Regions from separate parts of the Micromonospora sp. NPDC049891 genome, predicted to be linked through region 1. Evidence: riboswitches for the same ligand, from Rfam matches in the RefSeq annotation. Region 1 holds a riboswitch; the other holds the start of a gene.
What was found. Region 1 has a riboswitch for thiamine pyrophosphate ahead of AB0I71_RS12205 (ECF transporter S component). Riboswitches for the same ligand answer to the same signal wherever they lie in the genome.

Region 1 (8,908 bases):
GGTCGCGGCCACGGATCGATCAGGTCGAGCCGCAGCCGGCCCAGGAAGAGTTCCTTGCCGAAGCTGGGCCGGTCCCAGGTGGTCTGCCGGGCCGCCTCGGCGACCTGACGCGCCTCCCTCTCGGACACCTGACCCGCCGCGTCCGGCTCGGACGCCTGGCCGGCGGTGTCCGGCGCGGCGCCGGCGTTGCGGCTGTCGGTGGCTGACGGACGGTGGTTCTCGGCGATGGCCACGGCAAACCCCCGGGCTCGATCCGGACAGTCGGACTGTTCCGCCTGCTCAGCAGGCTACCCGTGTTCGTTACCCAAAGGTAGCCACGGATATCCGCAGCCGAGGTCGGCTCAGTCCTGGGTCAGGCCGCTGGGGTCCTCGTCGTCGTCGATGTCGTCCTCACCCCAGCTGCGGCGGGAGAACGGCAGGATCATCCAGAAGGTCAGGAACCACAGACCGGTGACCCCGCTGAGCAGGAACGCGATCGGTCGGGCGAGCACGAAGTCGGTGATCAGCAGCACCGAACTCACCATCGCGATCAGCATGAAGGCGAGGCCGCCGCTGGCCATCCGGTGAGCGAAGCGCACCAGCTCCGGCTTACGTCCCTGCCGGAACAGCGCCCGGTGGAAGGCCACCGGCGAGATGATCATCGCGGTGGCGCCGGCCGCGGCCAGCAGCGCGACGATGTAGACGTCCCGCTGGAACGGAGTGGTCTCGCCGAAACCGGCGCTGAACGGCAGGGTCAGCAGGAAGGCGAAGAGGATCTGCACGCCGGTCTGCGCGACCCGCAATTCCTGCAGCAGGTCGGCGAAGTTGCGCTGCCACCGCTGCTTTTCGGTTTCCTTTGACACCGCGGACCTCCGGGGGCTCCGCCGGCGTTGCCGCCGGCGGCAACGCTGATGCCCCAACGGGTTCCACCCGAAACCCGCTCGGAATCTCCGAGGGATCCGTCCGCCGAAACGGGCTGCCAGGGGTCCGGGCCGGGCAGCGCCACCGGTACGTTTCGGCCCGCTCAGGCCGGCGGGCGGACCCGGGCCACGATCGCCTCGGCAAGCGGCGTCGGCGTCTCGTCCGGGATCCAGTGGGTCACCCCGGACAGTTCGACGAATCGGAAGTCCCCGGTCACGTGGGCGGCACACGCCTGCGCGGCGACCCGGCCGATGGCGACGTCACCGTCGCTCCAGACGAACGTGGTCGGCACCGCCACCGGACCGATCGCCGCCAGGTCTGCCTTCGACATCGCCCGGTACCAGTTCAACGCGGCGGTCAACGCGCCCGGCTCACGCATCGGATCGGCGTACGCGGCCACCCGGGCGCCGTCGCCGACTCCGCGCAGCAGCCGGCGCAACCCGGCGGCACCCAGCGCCAGCAGCGTCTTCTCGGCCACCCCGGGCTGCCGGAACAACAGCATGTACGCCGAGCGGGCCTTCTGCTGCGGGTCGTGTGTCAGCGCGTACGCCATGGCGGCCGGGTGCGGCACGGAGACCGCGGTCAGGGTTCGTACCCGGTCCGGGTGGGTGGCGGCCAGCGCCCACCCGACGACCGCGCCCCAGTCGTGTCCGACGACGTGCGCGGCGGGCACCCCGAGGGCGTCGAGCACCGCCGCCGCGTCGGCGACCAGCTCACCCAGCCGGTACGCCTCGACCTCGGCGGGCCGGGCCTGCGGCGAGTAGCCCCGCTGGTTCAGCGCGTAGCTGCGCAGGCCTGCGGCGTGCAGGGTCGGCAGTACGCCGTCCCACTCACCCGAGTGCTGCGGGAAGCCGTGCAGCAGCAGCACCGGATCGCCCTGCTCCGGACCGCCGGTGGCGACGTCGAACCGCAGACCTCGGGCCTCGATACGCATCCCGGCAGCCTACCGACAACCCGACGCGGGCTCAGAAAGGTGATAACCGGTCGCAGGTCAACAGGGCGGCTCGGGCAGCCGCTCAATCCGGTTCCAACCGGTCCAGCCGCGCTCGCGTAGCAGCTCCCGCAGCCGTTGTATCCGGGGGTCGGACTCGACGGCGAGCGCGTCCAGCAGGTCGTGCGGCATCTCGTCGTAAGACTCATTTGTGACGTTGAGCTCGCCGGCGGCGTACGCCTGCTCGGCCAGGCAGGCCATGATGTCGGCGGCTTCCGCCAGTCGCGGATCGTCGTCGACGTCGCCGTCGAAGATCTCGGACAGCACCCGGTAGAGCCGGACGACCTGCGGGTCCTCGAGCTGCGCGAGTTTGCCGGGCATGAACTCGCGGACGCTGTCGGGCCAACGGGCGGCGACCAGGATCCAGCCGTCCCGCTCACCCGCCACCACCCGCTCGGACGCACCGATCTCCCGAAGCCGATCGAGGTAGGCGGTCACCTCCGGGGGGAGCGTCAGGCCGTCCCCGGCCGCGAGCTGCGCGATCTGCCTACGGCTGGTCTGAAGCCGTTCGATCTCATCCCGGAGGTGACTGTCGATCCTGCGGATCGCCTCCGTGAAGGTCTCCGCATCGGCTTCGAGTAGCTGATCGATCCGGGACAGCGGCACCCCGGCGTTGGCGAGAGTGCGGATCTTGATCAGCGACACGGCCGCTGTCGCGCCGTACCGCCGGTAACCCGAGGCATCCCGCTCCGGCTCGGGCAGCAGCCCGATCTGGTGATAGTGCCGCACCGTCCGCACCGTGACACCGGCGTACGCCGCCAGTTGACCGATCGTCAGCATGTCCCGATCCTGCCCTCACCACACCCGGCCCGGTCGGCGCCGACTCATGCGATCCTCCGCCGGTAGGCGATGGTGGCGGCGAGGTAGGTGACGACGAGGATGCCGACGCACCAGGCGAGTGCGGTCCAGATGTCGGAGCCTACCGGCTGCTGGGCGAACAGGTCCCGGATCGCGTTGACGATTGCGGTCACCGGTTGGTGCTCGGCGAAGGCCCGCACCGGGCCGGGCATGGTGTCGGTGGGCACGAAGGCCGAGCTGACGAACGGCAGGAAGATGAGCGGGTAGGAAAACGCGCCAGCGCCGTCCACCGACTTCGCGGTGAGGCCCGGGATCACGGCGAGCCAGGTCAGCGCCAGGGTGAGCAGGGCCAGCATGCCTGCCACCGCGAGCCAACCAAGCACATCCGCCCCTGAGCGGAAGCCCATGAGCAGGGCGACGCCGACGACGACCACGAGTGAGATCAGGTTGGCGACCAGCGAGGTCAGGACATGCGCCCACAACACGGAGGTTCGTGCGATCGGCATGGACTGGAACCGCGCGAAGATGCCGCCCTGCATGTCCTGAAAGAGCCGGAACGCGGTGTAGGAGATACCCGAGGCGATCGTGATGACCAGGATGCCCGGCAGCAGGTAGTTCACATACGAGTCGGACCCGGTCTCGATCGCGCCGCCGAAGACGTAGACGAACATCAGCAGTAGGGCGATCGGCATGATCGCGGTCGTGATGATGGTGTCCGGGCTGCGGGAGATGTGGCGCAGGGACCGTCCCAGGAGCACTGCGGTGTCGCCGAGGAAGTGCTTGTTCATGGCTGTTCCTTGTCCGTGCCGGCACCGACGAGGGTGAGGAAGATGTCTTCGAGACTCGGCTGTTTCTCGACGTACTCGACCTCGGCGGGTGGCAGGATCCGCCGCAGCTCGTCGAGGGTGCCGTGCACGATGATCCGGCCCTCGTGGAGGATCGCGATCCGGTCCGCGAGGTTTTCCGCCTCGTCGAGGTACTGGGTGGTGAGCAGCACGGTCGTGCCGCCCTGAGCGAGTTCATTGACGGCCTGCCACACCTCGAGGCGCGCCTGTGGGTCCAGCCCGGTCGTCGGCTCGTCGAGGAAGACGACAGGCGGGTTCCCGATGAGACTCATCGCGATGTCCAGCCGGCGGCGCATGCCACCGGAGTACGTCGCCACCCGCCGCCCGCCCGCCTCGGTCAACCCGAAGCGCCTCAGCAGGTCGTCCGCGATCACGTCGGGAGCCTTGAGGTGACGGAGCCGGGCGACCAGGACGAGGTTCTCCCGCCCGGTGAGGATCTCGTCGACGGCCGCGAACTGCCCGGTGAGGCTGATGGACTCGCGTACGTCGGCCGCCTGGGCCGCGACGTCGAAGCCGTTGACGTGCGCGGTGCCCGCGTCGGCCTTGAGCAGCGTGGAAAGGATCTTCACCACCGTGGTCTTGCCCGCCCCGTTCGAGCCGAGCAGGGCGAAGATGCTCCCCCGCGCCACATCGAGATCCACGCCGCGCAGCACACGCAGCTGCTTGTACGACTTCTCCAGGCCCCGGACACGAATCGCAGGCTCCTGGAGTTGACTGGTTGTCGCAGGGACGTTCATGCCCGTCAGCATGGAGGGTTGACGCAGCGTCATGGTCAAGCCCGCAGCGACGCCGATTCCCGCTGGCGTCGTGCGAGACCGAACCCGGCCAGCTAGGTCGTCCTAGTCGTACGGGCGCTTGGGCGCGGGCACCTGCCGCCAGGACTCGACCTCAAGGTAGGGGATCTCGGCATCGTTCACCGGATCCCGGCCGAGCCGGTCGCTGTAGCGGCCGGTCACCTCCACCCAGGTGTCGTCGGGCAGCCCGGCCGGTACGTCGCCGGTCAACCCGAGCTTGACCGGGCGGCCGTCGGCGGCGCAGCAGGACAGCACCATCCGGGCCAGGATCGGCTCGCCGTCTCCGCCGGTGGCGATGAAGCCGGTGAGCTGCACCCGCCGGTCGCCGATCGACGCGCCCCGGTCGAACAGTGCCCGGGAGGCGTAGTCCAGGACACTCACCTGCACCGGGTCGCCCTCCGGCAGCGGCGGGTAGTCCGACTGCTGCTGGCTGCTCAGCGCGGTGCCGGCCTGACCCGCCGCGTACGAGCCGAGGGCCGGCGGGGCGACCAGCAGCAGGCCGAGCACCGGCAGGATGAGCAGCCATCCGACCCGGGGCTCGTGGTGGGCGTGCCCGTGCCCGTCGTGATCGTCGTGCCCGGCGCCCGACCCGCCAGCCGGGACGCCAACGCTGCCGAACGGAGCGCCGCCGCTGCCGGCCGGGACGCCAGTGTCGCCACCGGCCGGCGCGGCACCGTCGCCACCGGCGGGAGGGCCGCCGGGACCGCCGGCCGGGGCCAGCGCACGGGGAGCCGCCGGGCGCAGCTCGTACCAGAGCGTCATGATCGCGGCTGCGACCAGCAGCAGACCGGCGGCGATCAGGAACGGGCGCAGCCCTTCCTTGACGTACCGCAGGTAGAGGTCGGTGACGCTGGCCCGGATCACCGCACCGCCGAGCAGCAGCAGGATCACCGCCTGCGCCTGCCGGTTCACAGCAGCACCGCCCCGGCGCCGACGGCGACCAGCAGGGCCACCACGAATGTGGTCGGCGCGAACCGGAAGGCGAACCGGCGACCGAACACACCGGCCTGCATCGAGATCAGCTTGAGATCGACCATCGGCCCCACCACCAGGAAGACCAGTCGGGACGTGAGAGAGAACTGGGACAGCGAGGCCGCCACGAAGGCATCGGCCTCCGAGCAGAGCGAGAGCAGTACGGCGAGCAGCGCCAGCGCCAGGATCGACAACCACGCGTTGTCGGCGAGGGTCTGCAACCACCGCTCCGGCACCAGCACGTTGATGCTGGCGGCGGCCATCGCGCCGAGCACCAGGAACCCGCCGGCATGGGTCACGTCGTGGCGGACCGCGGCCCAGAAGGCGCGTCCCCGGGACGCGTCGTCGAGTTCCGGCCGACGCGGCATCCTGATCCACTCGGTGCGTCCGAGCCGCAACCAGAGCCACCCCATGATCATGGCGACGATCAGGCTCGCGACGCCCCGGGCGAGCACCATCTCGGGATTGTTCGGGAAGGCGACAGCGGTGGCGGTGAGGACGATCGGGTTGACCGCCGGGGCGGCGAGCAGGAACGCCAGCGCGGCTGCTGGCGTGACGCCCCGCCGGATCAGGGACCCGGCGATCGGCACCGAGCCGCACTCGCAGCCCGGCAGCACCACCCCGGCCGCGCTGGCCGCCGGGACCGCCAACGCCGGGTGCCGGGGCAGCGCCTTCGCCCAGAAGGACCGGGGTACGAAGACCGCGATCACCGCGGAGAGCAGCACTCCGAAGACCAGGAACGGCACCGCCTGCACCATGATCGAGACGAAGACGGTGGTCCAGGTCTGGATGCGGGGATCGTCCAGGGCGGCGGCGATCGGATCCCGAAAGATGATCAGGATGATCAGCAGCGCCGCCAGGACCTCCACCGAGCCGATCCGGTCGCCGAGCCAGCGTCGGGGCGGTTCGCCACCACCGGGCTCCGGGGGGCGTGTTCCGGTGTCGACGCCCCCACCGGAGGGCCGGCCCTCAGGTTCGCCGGCCGGCACGGCCCGGTCAGTGTCTGTGGTCACCCGTCACCCTTCGGCCGTGGCGGATCGGCGGACTGAGATTACCGTCCGGCGTGGATGACGTCGATGGATGTCACAGATTTGGCTCGACCCGCCGCTCCCCCACCCGACCTGGCTCGCACTCCCCGCGCCACCGGCTCACGTTTCTCGTCCCCCCGGATCACCTGAGGTAGGCACCCGTCGTGACCTGCGAAGATCACATTGCCGGTGGATCTTCAGTGGTGTTAGCGTCGGCGGGACAGACAACACCTCCGACAGGGGAGCGCACAGCGCTGAGAGTGCGGGTTCGCCCGCAGACCCTCCGTACCTGATCTGGGTAATGCCAGCGCAGGGAGTTCGGTCCACCTCCAGCCCGCCACCGTTCGGCGCCGCCGGACGGGGCGTGCGTCTTGCCTGGTTCGCATCTGGACTGGGAGCAATCATCGTGAATACCACCGACAGCAACCGCTGGCGCACCATCGACATCGTGGTGGCCTCGGTCATCGCCGTCGCCTTCGGCGTCATTTTCTGGGCCTGGGGCGTGGTGTGGAGTGCCACCGAGGGCGCCTTCAGCTTCTTCCCGCCGGCACAGACCCTCATCTACGGTGTCTGGCTGGTGCCGGCCGTGCTCGGCGGCCTGGTCATCCGCAAGCCGGGCGCCGCCCTGTACTGCGAACTGCTGGCGGCGATCATCTCGGCCCTGCTCGGTAGCCAGTGGGGCACCATCGTCCTGTTGCAGGGGCTGATGCAGGGTCTCGGCGCCGAGCTGGCCTTCGCCGCCTTCCGGTACCGCTCGTACCGGCTGCCGGTCGCCCTGCTGGCCGGTGCGCTCACCGGTCTGAGCGCGGCGATCTTCGACTTCGTCTACTGGAACGCCGAACGCGACATCGCCACCTACCGCCTGCCCTACGCCGCGCTCACCATCGTCAGCGCCACGCTGATCGCGGGCGCCGGCGCGTACGCCCTCACCCGCGCCCTGGCCCGCACCGGCGTCCTCGACCGCTTCCCCGCCGCCCGCGACCGCACCCCCATCTGACCCCCAGCCCACCCGCGTTGATCATGAGGTTGGCGGCAATTTCGATCTCCAGATCAACCGTCAACCTCATGATCAACGGAGAGAAGGGAGGGTGGGAATGGTGAGCGGGGTGCGGGTGCGGGGGTTCGGGTGGCGGCACGCCGGGCGGCGGGCCTGGGCGGTACGCGGGGTTGAGCTGCGGGTGGAGCGCGGCGAGAAGGTGCTGCTGTTGGGGGCGTCGGGGGCCGGGAAGAGCACGTTGCTGGCGGCGCTGGCCGGGTTGCTGCCCGAGGACTCCGGGGAACACGAGGGCAGCATCGAGATCGACGGCCGGCCGGTCGGCGAGGCACGCGACCGGGTAGGCATCGTCTTCCAGGACCCGCAGTCCCAGCTCGTCATGGCCCGCAGCGGCGACGACGTGGCGTTCGGGCTGGAGAACCGGGGTGTCGCCGCCGGGCAGATCTGGCCGCGGGTGGACGAGGCACTGCACCGGGTGGGCTTCCCGTACCACCGGGACCGGCCCACCGCGGCGCTGTCCGGCGGAGAACAGCAGCGCCTCGCCCTGGCCGGCGTGCTGGCGCTGCGTCCCGGTCTGCTGCTGCTTGACGAACCCACAGCCAATCTCGACCCGCCGGGTGCCGCCCTGATCCGCTCGGCACTGGCCCGGGCGGTGGACGCCGACACCACCCTGATCCTGGTCGAGCACCGGGTCGCCGAGGCGCTGCCCCTGGTCGACCGAGTGGTGGTGCTCGAACCCGGCGGCGGCGTCCGCGCCGACGGCCCGCCGGACACGGTCTTCGCCGCGCACGGCGACGCCCTCGCCGCCGAGGGGGTCTGGGTGCCCGGTCGGGAGATCCCGCCACGCCGCGCCGCCGGCCCGGCCGGCGAGGTGCTGCTCACCGCCGAGCGGCTCGGCCAACCACCCCGGCTGGCCGCCACCGACCTGACCGTACGCGCCGGTGAGGCGCTCGCCGTGCTCGGGCCGAACGGTGCCGGGAAATCCACCCTGGCACTGCTGCTCGGTGGGCTGCTCCGGCCGGGCACCGGGCGGCTGACGGCGAGCCCGGAACTGGCCGGGGCCGACTCGCGTACCGCACCGCACCGTTGGCGGGCACCGGCGCTGACCCGCCGGATCGGCTCGGTCTTCCAGAATCCCGAGCACCAGTTCGTCACGGGCACGGTCTTCGACGAACTGGCCCTGGGGCCGAGGCGGACCGGGGTCGCCGAGTCGGCGGTCCACGACCGCGTGACGGAGCTGTTGAGCCGGCTGCGGCTGGACCGGCTCGCCGCCGCCAACCCGTTCACCCTCTCCGGTGGCGAGGCGCGTCGGCTGAGCGTCGCGACCGCCCTGGCCACCGCGCCCCGCCTGCTGATCTGCGACGAACCCACATTCGGCCAGGACCGGCGCACCTGGCACGAGCTGGTGGACCTCCTCGGCGACCTGCGCGACGCCGGCCACGGCCTGGTCACGGTCACCCACGACGCCGAGTTCGTGGCCGCGTTGGCCGACCGCACGCTGGCCCTCACTCCGTCCGACGCCGGGCCGGTACGGCGATGATCACCCTGGAGCCGATCGCCCGGCCGGACGCGCCGCTGGCCCGGCG
Region 2 (8,908 bases), on a different contig from region 1:
CGCCTGCCAGGCTCCGCTGGGTGCGGGCTGGAGCACCAGGTTTGTGGCGTCGTTGCGGGTGCCGTACAGGTCACCCGCCGCGGTGGGCAGCCGCAGCGAACCATCGGCGACCGAGTACGAGGTGTTCCCCCGCACCACGCCTGTCCACCGCTGGAGATCCAGCGAGGTGCCGGTGAACTCGTCGGAGCGCAGTGGCCCCTGCGCTCCCTGGCAGGGGTTGCCCGCCCCGTCGACTCGGATCGGCACGCTTGCCTGCCCCCGGGCACCCCGGCTGTCGGTGACCGTCAGGATGGCGGTGTAGCTGCCCGGCGTGGTGTACGTGTGGGTGGCGCTGAGCGTGTTCGCGGTCGCGCCGTCGCCGAAGTCCCAGGCGTACGTCAGGGGGGTGTCCCCGTCCGGGTCGGTCGCCGTACCGGTGAAGGTCACGGTCAGTGGCCCGGTCCCGCTGGTCGGGGTGGCCGTGGCGGCGACCGTCGGCGGGGCGTTGCCGCTCACCCCGGGACCGACGAAGTCCATCCAGTTGACATTGAACAGGGTGCCGGAGCCGCCGCTCGGGTCCCGGGCGACGAAGTACAACGAGCCCTCCGCAGCGGCGCCGTTGGGTATCTGCGCGGTGATGTCGGTGTACGTCTGCCACCCTCCGGTGCCGGCCACGGTGGCGGTGGTGATCAGCGGTCCGTTCGCGGCGCCGGCGCGTACCTCGATCCGGCCGCCGGAGGTGGCCGAGGCGACCCGGAACCGGATCGAGGTGACGCCGGTCAGGCTGGCCGGACTCACCGACCACCAGTCGCCGTCCTCGATGAATCCGATGTTCTGCCCGCCGCCGGCGGTGTCACCTGTGGTCTCCCGCTCCACCCCGGCGGTGCCGCCCCCGGTGGCGCCCGCCACCCGACCGGTGGCGGAGTAGTACTCGGCCTGCTTGCGTTTCGGCTGAAGGACCACGAGCGCCCGGCCGGTCTGCGGCTCGGCCCCGTCGGACCCGCCCTTGTCGGTGTAGGTCGCCTCCAACACGGTGAAGACGTTCGCGTCCGCCCCGTGGCCGTCGGCGAGCTGGGTCTGCACCGTGCCGGTGCAACCGGTGTGCCGCTCCAGCGGGTGGGCGTGCTCGTCGTGGCCGAGCAGGACCTGGAGCTCGACATCGTCGCAGTCGATGGTCCCGTCCTCCGGGTCGGTGACCTTGACGGTGTAGGCGACCTGGTCACCCCAGGCGAAGAAGCCTCCATCCGGCGGAAATTCGATGGTCACGGTCGGTGCCGTGTTGCCGACGGTGATCGGCACGTTCGCCACCGCGGTCCGTCCCGCCGGGTTGGTCACCCGGAGCTGCGCCGTGTAGCTGCCGGACCGGGTGTACGTGTGGGTCGGGTTGGCCTGGGTGGAGGTGCCGCCGTCGCCGAACGTCCAGGCGTAGGTGAGCGTGCCACCGTCGGGGTCGCGCGAGCCGGCGCTGGAGAAGGTGACAGCGAGCGGTGGCGCTCCGGAGGTCGGGTTCGCCGAGGCGACAGCGACCGGGGCGCGGGCGCCTGCGGTGTAGTCGATCCGGTAGACGCCGGAGTTGTCGTTGTTGCCCCCGAAGCCGCTGCCCCACTCGATCAGGTACAGCGCGCCGTCGGGGCCGAACTCGAAGTCCATCGGCCGGACGAAGGTCATCTGGTCGAGGATCCGGTTGATGTCGACGAGCGTCTTGCCGTCCCGGCTGACCTGCATGGTGTACATCCGCGACTGGTTCCACTCGCCGAAGATCGACTTGCCGTCGAAGTACGCCGGCCACTGCCGCCGCGACGAGATGGTCGGGTCGTACCGGTAGACGGGGCCGGCCATGGGCGCTCCGCCGCCGCCGATCTCCGGGAAGCGGCTGTTGCCGCCGTAGCCGTAGTCGACGGTGGCCGGGATGGCCGCCGGCAGGTTGGTCAGGCCGGTGTTGTTGGGGGAGTCGTTCACCGGCGCGGAGCAGTTGAACTTCGCCCCGCTCGGGCCGGACGGGAACTGGTAGTCGTTGTACGCCTGGTTGTTGCCGTGGCAGTACGGCCAGCCGAAGTTGCCGGGCCGGTCGACGATGTTCCACTCGACCAGGCCCTCCGGGCCCCGGTTCGCGTTGGTGGTGGTGGCGTCCGGGCCGTAGTCGGCGACGTAGAGCACGTTGGTGACCGGGTCGATGCCGATCCGGAACGGGTTGCGCAAGCCCATCGCGTAGATCTCCGGGCGGGTCCGCGCAGTGCCCGGGGCGAAGAGGTTTCCGCTCGGGATGGTGTACGTCCCGTCGGCCTGCGGCCGGATCCGGAGCACCTTGCCGCGCAGGTCGTTGGTGTTGCCGGCGGTGCGCTGCGCGTCGTAGTCCGCCCGCCCGGAACGCTCGTCCAACGGGCTGTAGCCACTGGACTCGAAGGGGTTGGTATTGTCCCCGGTGGCCAGGTAGAGGTTGCCGGCCGAGTCGAAGGTCATCGTCCCGCCCATGTGGCAGCAGGTGTTGCGCTGCGTGGGCACCTCCAGGACGACCCGCTCACTCGACGGGTTGATCGTGTCCCCGGTGACGGTGAACCGGGACAGGTGGTTGCGGGAGCCGCCCGCGTTCGGGGCGTAGTAGAGCCAGACCCACCCGTTGCTGGCGAAGTTGGGGTCGAGCCGGATGCCCAGGAGGCCGTCCTCGTTACCTGCGAAGACGCTCAGCCGCAGCGCGGTGACCGTCTGGCCGGTGTCCGGCTTGATGATCTGCACCCGGCCGTCGCGTTCGATGTAGAAGACCCGGCCGTCGGGCGCGATGTCCAGCTCCATCGGGTTGCTGGTGTTGCTGTCCAGCGTCACCTTCTCGAAGCTGGCGGCTCGGCCGGCACCGCAATCGGCGTGCACCACCCCGGCCGCGGTCTGGATACCACCGAGCAGGTGTTGCCGGAACTCGGCGTTGGTGAAGGATTCCTGGGTGTGCCCGCCACCGGTGTACCAGGACCGGCCACCGTCGAAGTTCTGGCACCACGCGATCGGGTGGTCGTGCCCCATCGCCCCGCTGCCCGGGCTGTAGCTGCGCTCGTCGAGCGAGGCCAGCACCTGCACCTGACGGGCGCGGGGGTTGGTGCGAAAGTTGTACCACTCGTCGTATCGGGACCACCGGTCCGGCAGGTGCCGCGTCGATTCGTGGGTGGTGTCCTCGACCTTCACAGTGGCCGTCTGGTTGGCCGGGTGACTGTTGAAGTAGGCACCGACCAGTTGGCCGTACCAGGCCCAGTCGTACTCGGTGTCGGACGCGGCGTGCACGCCGACGTATCCGCCACCGGCGCGGATGTAGCGCTCGAAGGCCGCTTGCTGGCTGGCGTTGAGCACGTCACCCGTGGTCGACAACCAGATGACCGCCTTGAACCTGGCGAGGTTGGTGTCGGTGAAGGTGGCGCTGTCCTCGGTGGTGGTGACCGTGAAGCCGTTCGCCGTGCCGAGCTGCTGGATCGCGCTGATGCCGGCCGGGATCGAGTCGTGCCGGAATCCGGCGGTCTTGGAGAAGACCAGGACGGAGTACGGTTCCGCCTGCGCCGCGGCGACTGGGACGGCCGGGCCGGCGGGCTGGGCGGCGGTGGGGCTGGCGGCGCGGGCGGTGGCAGGGCCGGCGATCGGGGCCGGTGCGGCGGCCAGGATGAGTACCAGGGCGAGTAGCGCCACGGTCACTGGGGCGAGCGGTGCTCGCCGCCGACGGGGTCGGGGCACGAAGATCTCCTCTGTCGGTGGGGCGGGTCGGAGTGGACGGCGGTGGTCACTCCGCGTCGGTCCGACCCCCATGCCTGACGAGCGAGGTCTGGGTGGCGACAAGCCGATCCGATCATTCAATTTGTGTTCGTGAATGAGTTTCGGGCAAGGTGAACTCTGGTAACGGTTTGGTAACGGCCACCTTATTTATTGGTCTGAGTCGCTGCATATCGGTGCCTTTTCTCGGTCGCCGTGCCGCTGCGGGTCGGTCCAGCAGAACGACGTGAGTCGGCGTGGCGGGCGAGCCCTCGCCCCAGCCGGCGGCGCAGGACGGGCTTGGCGGAGCCGGCGAAACGACGTACGGTGACACCCAACGAACCCACGGGAGCCCGGTGTACCGGGCTGAGAGGGGGGCTGTGAGCCCCCGACCGTCGAACCTGATCCGGGTAATGCCGGCGCAGGGAGGAGTGTTGCCGTGCCGTCCCTGGGACGACTGCATCTGATCACCGACACCCGACCCGGGCGGGATCCACTCGCCGTGCTCCGTGCCGTGTTGCCGGTGGCCCGTACCGAACTGGTGGTGCAGGTCCGGGTCGAGGACACCGCGACCGACCGGCAGGCGTACGAGCTGACCCGGCAGGTACTGGCCCGCTGCGCGCCGTACCAGGTGCCCTGCCTGGTCAACGACCGGTTGCACGTGGCACTGGCCACCGGAGCCGCCGGTGGCCACGTCGGCGCGGACGATCTGCCCGTGGCGGCGGCCCGCGAGGTGCTCGGCCCGGCCGCCGTGCTGGGTGCCACCGCCCGGGAACCGGCAACTGCGCTCGCGGCGGTCACCGCCGGGGCCAGCTACCTGGGTGTGGGGCCGTGCCGCGCCACCGCGACCAAGGACGGGCTGCCACCACCGATCGGCGCGGCAGGTGTCCGGGCGGTGGTCGACGCGGTCGAGGTGCCGGTGATCGCCATCGGTGGGGTGACGGCGGCGGACGTGCCCGAGTTGCGGGCCGCTGGCGCGTACGGGGTGGCGGTGGTCGGCGCGCTCGCCGGGGCCACCGATCCCGCCCGCGTCGCCGCCGACCTGGTTCGGGCGCTGACATGCTGACCGGGGAGCCCGTCACCACCGGCGTGGCGCGGCGACACCGGCCCGAGGTGGCCGTCGTGGGAGGCGGCCCGATCGGCTGGGCGGTCGCCTGGCGGTGCGCCACCCGTGGGTTGCGGGTGGTCGTGCACGATCCGGCACCCGGATCCGGTGCCTCGCACGTGGCCGCCGGAATGCTGGCACCGGTCGCCGAGGCGTACTTCGGCGAGCGGGAGCTGACCGGCCTGCTCACCGAGTCGGCCGGCCGCTGGCCCGGCTTCGCCGCCGAACTGACCGAGGCGACCGGCGTCGACATCGGCTACCGGACCGAGGGCACCCTGATGGTCGGGCTCACCGCCGACGACCTCGCGGAGGCTCGCCGGCTCTGGGCGTACCAGCAGGGGCTGGGGTTGCCGGTGACGCCGTTACGCCCGTCGCAGCTACGCGAGCGCGAGCCGGCGCTGGCGCCCCGGGTGCGCGGCGGCGCGCTGGCCACCACCGACCATCAGGTCGACCCGCGCCGGCTGGTGCCGGCGCTGCGGCTGGCGGCGGAGCGGGCGGGAGCGGAGCTGGTCACCGAGCCGGTACGCCGGCTGTCTGACGTCACGGCCGGCGTGACCGTGGTCGCCGCCGGTTGCGGTGCGGCGGCACTTACCGGCCTGCCGGTCCGTCCGGTGAAGGGACAGGTGCTGCGGCTGCGCGCGCCCGATGGCGGGCCGCCAGGCTTCCGGCACGTGATCCGGGGGTACGCCGACGGCGAGCACGTCTACCTGGTGCCGCGAGACAGCGGCGAGGTGGTCGTCGGCGCGACCGTCGAGGAGCGCTCCGACCTGGACGTCTCCGCCGGTGCGGTGCTGCGGCTGCTGCGGGCCGCCGTCGACCTGCTACCCGAGATCGCCGAGTACGACCTGGTGGAGACATTGGCCGGGCTGCGTCCGGGCACACCGGACAACGCCCCGATCCTGGGCCCGTTGCCGGGGCACCCGGACGTGCTTGTCGCCGCCGGTCACCACCGGCACGGGATCGTACTCACCCCGGTCACCGCGGACCTGATCACCGATCTGGTCACCGGAGGTCGCGGCTCCGACCCGCTGCTCGCTCCCTTCCGGGCGGACCGGTTCGCCGAGCAGCCGGGCGTCGTCGGCGCGGCCGCTGCCGGCAGCACTTTCCAGCCATCGACGGAGGATGACTCGTGGAACTGACGGTGAACGGTGCCGGCCGCAGCCTGCCGGACGGGCTGACGGTGGCCGACCTGGTCCGCGACGTCACCGGCCAGCAGCGCGGTGTGGCAGTGGCGGTCAACGGCGAGGTGGTGCCGCGTACCGGCTGGCCGGCGACGGTGCTGCGCGGCGGCGACCGGGTCGAGGTGCTCAGCGCCGCCCAGGGCGGGTGAGTCGGATGGAGAACGAGTCGACCGGCTTCGAGCTGGGCGGTGTGCGGTTCAACTCGCGGCTGATCCTCGGTACCGGCGGTGCGGCGAACCTGCACGTGCTGGAGCAGGCGATCCGGGCTTCCGGCACCGAGTTGGTCACCCTGGCGCTGCGTCGGGTGGAGACGGTGCCGGGCGGTTCAGGTGGCCTGCTGGACCTGCTCGACAGGTGTGGCGTGCGGCTGCTGCCGAACACCGCTGGCTGCTACACGGCGGGCGAGGCGGTGAAGGTGGCGCGGCTGGCCCGGGACGCCTTCGAGACAGACTGGGTCAAGCTTGAGGTGATCGGCGACGAGCGGACGCTGCTGCCCGACGGGGTGGAACTGCTGCGCGCCGCCGAGGAACTGGTCGACGACGGGTTCACCGTGCTGCCGTACACCTCGGATGATCCGGTGCTGGCGCGGCGCCTGGCCGACGTCGGTTGCGCGGCGGTGATGCCGGCCGGCGCGCCGATCGGCTCCGGCCTGGGGATCAACAATCCGCACCACATCCGGCTCATCCGGCAGGACGTCGGCGTGCCGGTGATCCTGGACGCGGGTATCGGCACCGCCTCCGACGCGGCGCTCGCCATGGAGCTGGGCTGCGACGCGGTGCTGCTGGCCAGCGCGGTGACCCGGGCGGCGGACCCGGTGGCGATGGCCACCGCGATGCGGTACGCGATCGAGGCCGGTCGCCTCGCCCACGGTGCCGGTCGCATCCCCCGCCGCTTCCACGCCCTCGCCTCCACCCCAGACGAAGGCCGCCCCGACCTGTGACCGCGTGGACTGATCTCGTCGATCTTGGCCCGGGAGCGCCCCTCCAGGGGCCGGTTCGCACCAAGATCCAAGTGCCCTCGGGAGTCGTGCTGCTGACCGATCGGCGGGTGGCGCGGGGGGCGCTGGTGGAGGTGGTGGCGGCGGCCGTGGCCGGGGGAGTGCGCTGGGTGGTGCTGCGGGAGAAGGATCTGCCGCGCGTCGAGCGCCTCGCCCTCGCCACCGAGCTGCGGTCGATCCTCGCCGAGGCCGGCGGCACCCTCGTCATCGCCGGCCCCGACCCGCTGATCGACCACGGCGATCCCGGCCGCGCCGCGCTCGGCGCCACCGCCGACGGGTCCGGTGCCGACCTCACCGGCGCTGGTGCCGGCATCCGGCCCGGCAGCACCGGAACCGGCCGGTCGCCGGTCGCGCTGCACCTGTCGGCGGCCGGCCCCTATCCGCCGCCCGTCGCCGACCTGGTCGGTCGCTCCTGCCACGACGCGTCGGAACTGCGCCGCCTCACCACCGAGGACTACGTCACCCTCTCACCGGTCTTCCCCACGCGGACCAAGCCCGGCTACGGCCCGCCCCTGCGCCCCGGAGGCCTGACCGAGCTGATCCGGCTGAGCCCGGTGCCCGTGCTGGCCCTCGGCGGCATCGAGACCCCTGCCCAGGCACGCGCCTGCGCCGTCGCCGGCGCCACCGGCGTCGCAGTCCTCGGCGCCATCATGCGCGCCGACGACCCGACCGCCGCAGCCAGCACGCTGACCCGAGCCTTCGGACAGGCCACCCAACCCGAGGCGACCACTCCGAAGCCCGCAGGCCGGCAGGTCCCGGTGGGCACGACCGCGACGGGCCCGAGTCCCGCAGGCCGGCACGTCCCGACCGGACGGACCACGACGGGGCTGCGGCCGACCGTGCCCACGCAGGGATCAAGCCTGACCGCCCGGAGCGGGCACGGTCGGCCGCAGCCCCCAACAGCAACAACCGAACCCCGGACCAATCAAGAGGAAGTGCCGTGACCCCCACCACCGTGCTCACCGTCGCCGGTTCCGACTCCGGTGGCGGCGCCGGCATCCAGGCCGACCTGAAGGTCTTCGCCGCGCTCGGCGCGTACGGCACGAGCGTGCTCACGGCGGTCACCGCGCAGAACACCAGGGGCGTGGACGCGGTGCTGCCGCTGCCGCCGCAACTGGTCACCGACCAGCTCGACAGTGTCCTGTCGGATTTCGCGGTGCGGGCGGTCAAGACCGGGATGCTGGGCACCCCGGCCGTGGCTGCCGCGATCGCCGACGCGGCGGCGGCCGGCCGGCTGCCGCAACTCGTCGTCGACCCGGTGCTGGTGGCCACCAGCGGGCACCGGCTCGGCGTGGTGGAGGCGGTGGAGCGGCTGCTGCCGTACGCCCGGGTGGCGACACCGAACAGCGCGGAGGCCGCAGCCCTCACCGGGGCGGCCGTGACCGACGTGGCGGAGATGACCACGGCGGCGCGGGCCCTGGCGGCCGGCGGACCGGAATGGGTGATCGTCACCGGCGGCGACGTGGACGCCGGTGCGGAGGCGGTGGACGTGCTGCACGGCCCGGACGGGACGACGGTGCTGCGTGCCCCCCGGGTGCCGACGCGGCACACGCATGGCACCGGTTGCTCGTTCTCGGCGGCCGTGACGGTACGGCTGGCGCTTGGCGATCCGGTGCCGGCGGCGGTCGGAGCCGCAAAGGAGTACGTGACCCGCGCGCTGACCGGCGCGCGGGACTGGGAGTTGGGCGCGGGACGCGGACCGATGGACCACTTCGGCTGGTCCGCCTGATCAGGGAGGCTGTCATGCAGGCACGTCGCAAGGTGTACGTCGAGGGATCCCGACCGGACATCCGGGTGCCGTTCGCGGAGGTGGAACTGACCGGAGACAACCCTCCGGTACGGCTCTACGACACCTCCGGCCCGGGCTCTGATCCGGAGGTCGGGCTGGCACCGTTGCGGGGACCGTGGATCGCCGAGCGGGCC

Region 2: another riboswitch for thiamine pyrophosphate. It lies ahead of AB0I71_RS25500 (thiamine phosphate synthase); the one in region 1 lies ahead of AB0I71_RS12205 (ECF transporter S component).

Annotation. Positions count from the first base shown of each region.
Region 1 is NZ_JBFAML010000007.1:186,375-195,282, forward strand. It holds gene AB0I71_RS12165 (acyl-CoA dehydrogenase family protein) at 1-128, opposite strand, end outside; gene AB0I71_RS12170 (DUF6328 family protein) at 342-842, opposite strand; gene AB0I71_RS12175 (alpha/beta fold hydrolase) at 1,004-1,834, opposite strand; gene AB0I71_RS12180 (MerR family transcriptional regulator) at 1,892-2,671, opposite strand; gene AB0I71_RS12185 (ABC transporter permease) at 2,716-3,477, opposite strand; gene AB0I71_RS12190 (ATP-binding cassette domain-containing protein) at 3,474-4,271, opposite strand; gene AB0I71_RS12195 (TIGR03943 family protein) at 4,374-5,240, opposite strand; gene AB0I71_RS12200 (permease) at 5,237-6,178, opposite strand; TPP riboswitch at 6,557-6,662, shown strand; gene AB0I71_RS12205 (ECF transporter S component) at 6,735-7,325, shown strand; gene AB0I71_RS12210 (ABC transporter ATP-binding protein) at 7,426-8,862, shown strand; gene AB0I71_RS12215 (energy-coupling factor transporter transmembrane component T) at 8,859-8,908, shown strand, end outside.
Region 2 is NZ_JBFAML010000025.1:45,336-54,243, forward strand. It holds gene AB0I71_RS25495 (ThuA domain-containing protein) at 1-3,687, opposite strand, end outside; TPP riboswitch at 4,038-4,147, shown strand; gene AB0I71_RS25500 (thiamine phosphate synthase) at 4,142-4,768, shown strand; gene thiO (glycine oxidase ThiO) at 4,762-5,946, shown strand; gene thiS (sulfur carrier protein ThiS) at 5,937-6,137, shown strand; gene AB0I71_RS25515 (thiazole synthase) at 6,143-6,928, shown strand; gene AB0I71_RS25520 (thiamine phosphate synthase) at 7,000-7,929, shown strand; gene thiD (bifunctional hydroxymethylpyrimidine kinase/phosphomethylpyrimidine kinase) at 7,926-8,714, shown strand; gene thiC (phosphomethylpyrimidine synthase ThiC) at 8,729-8,908, shown strand, end outside.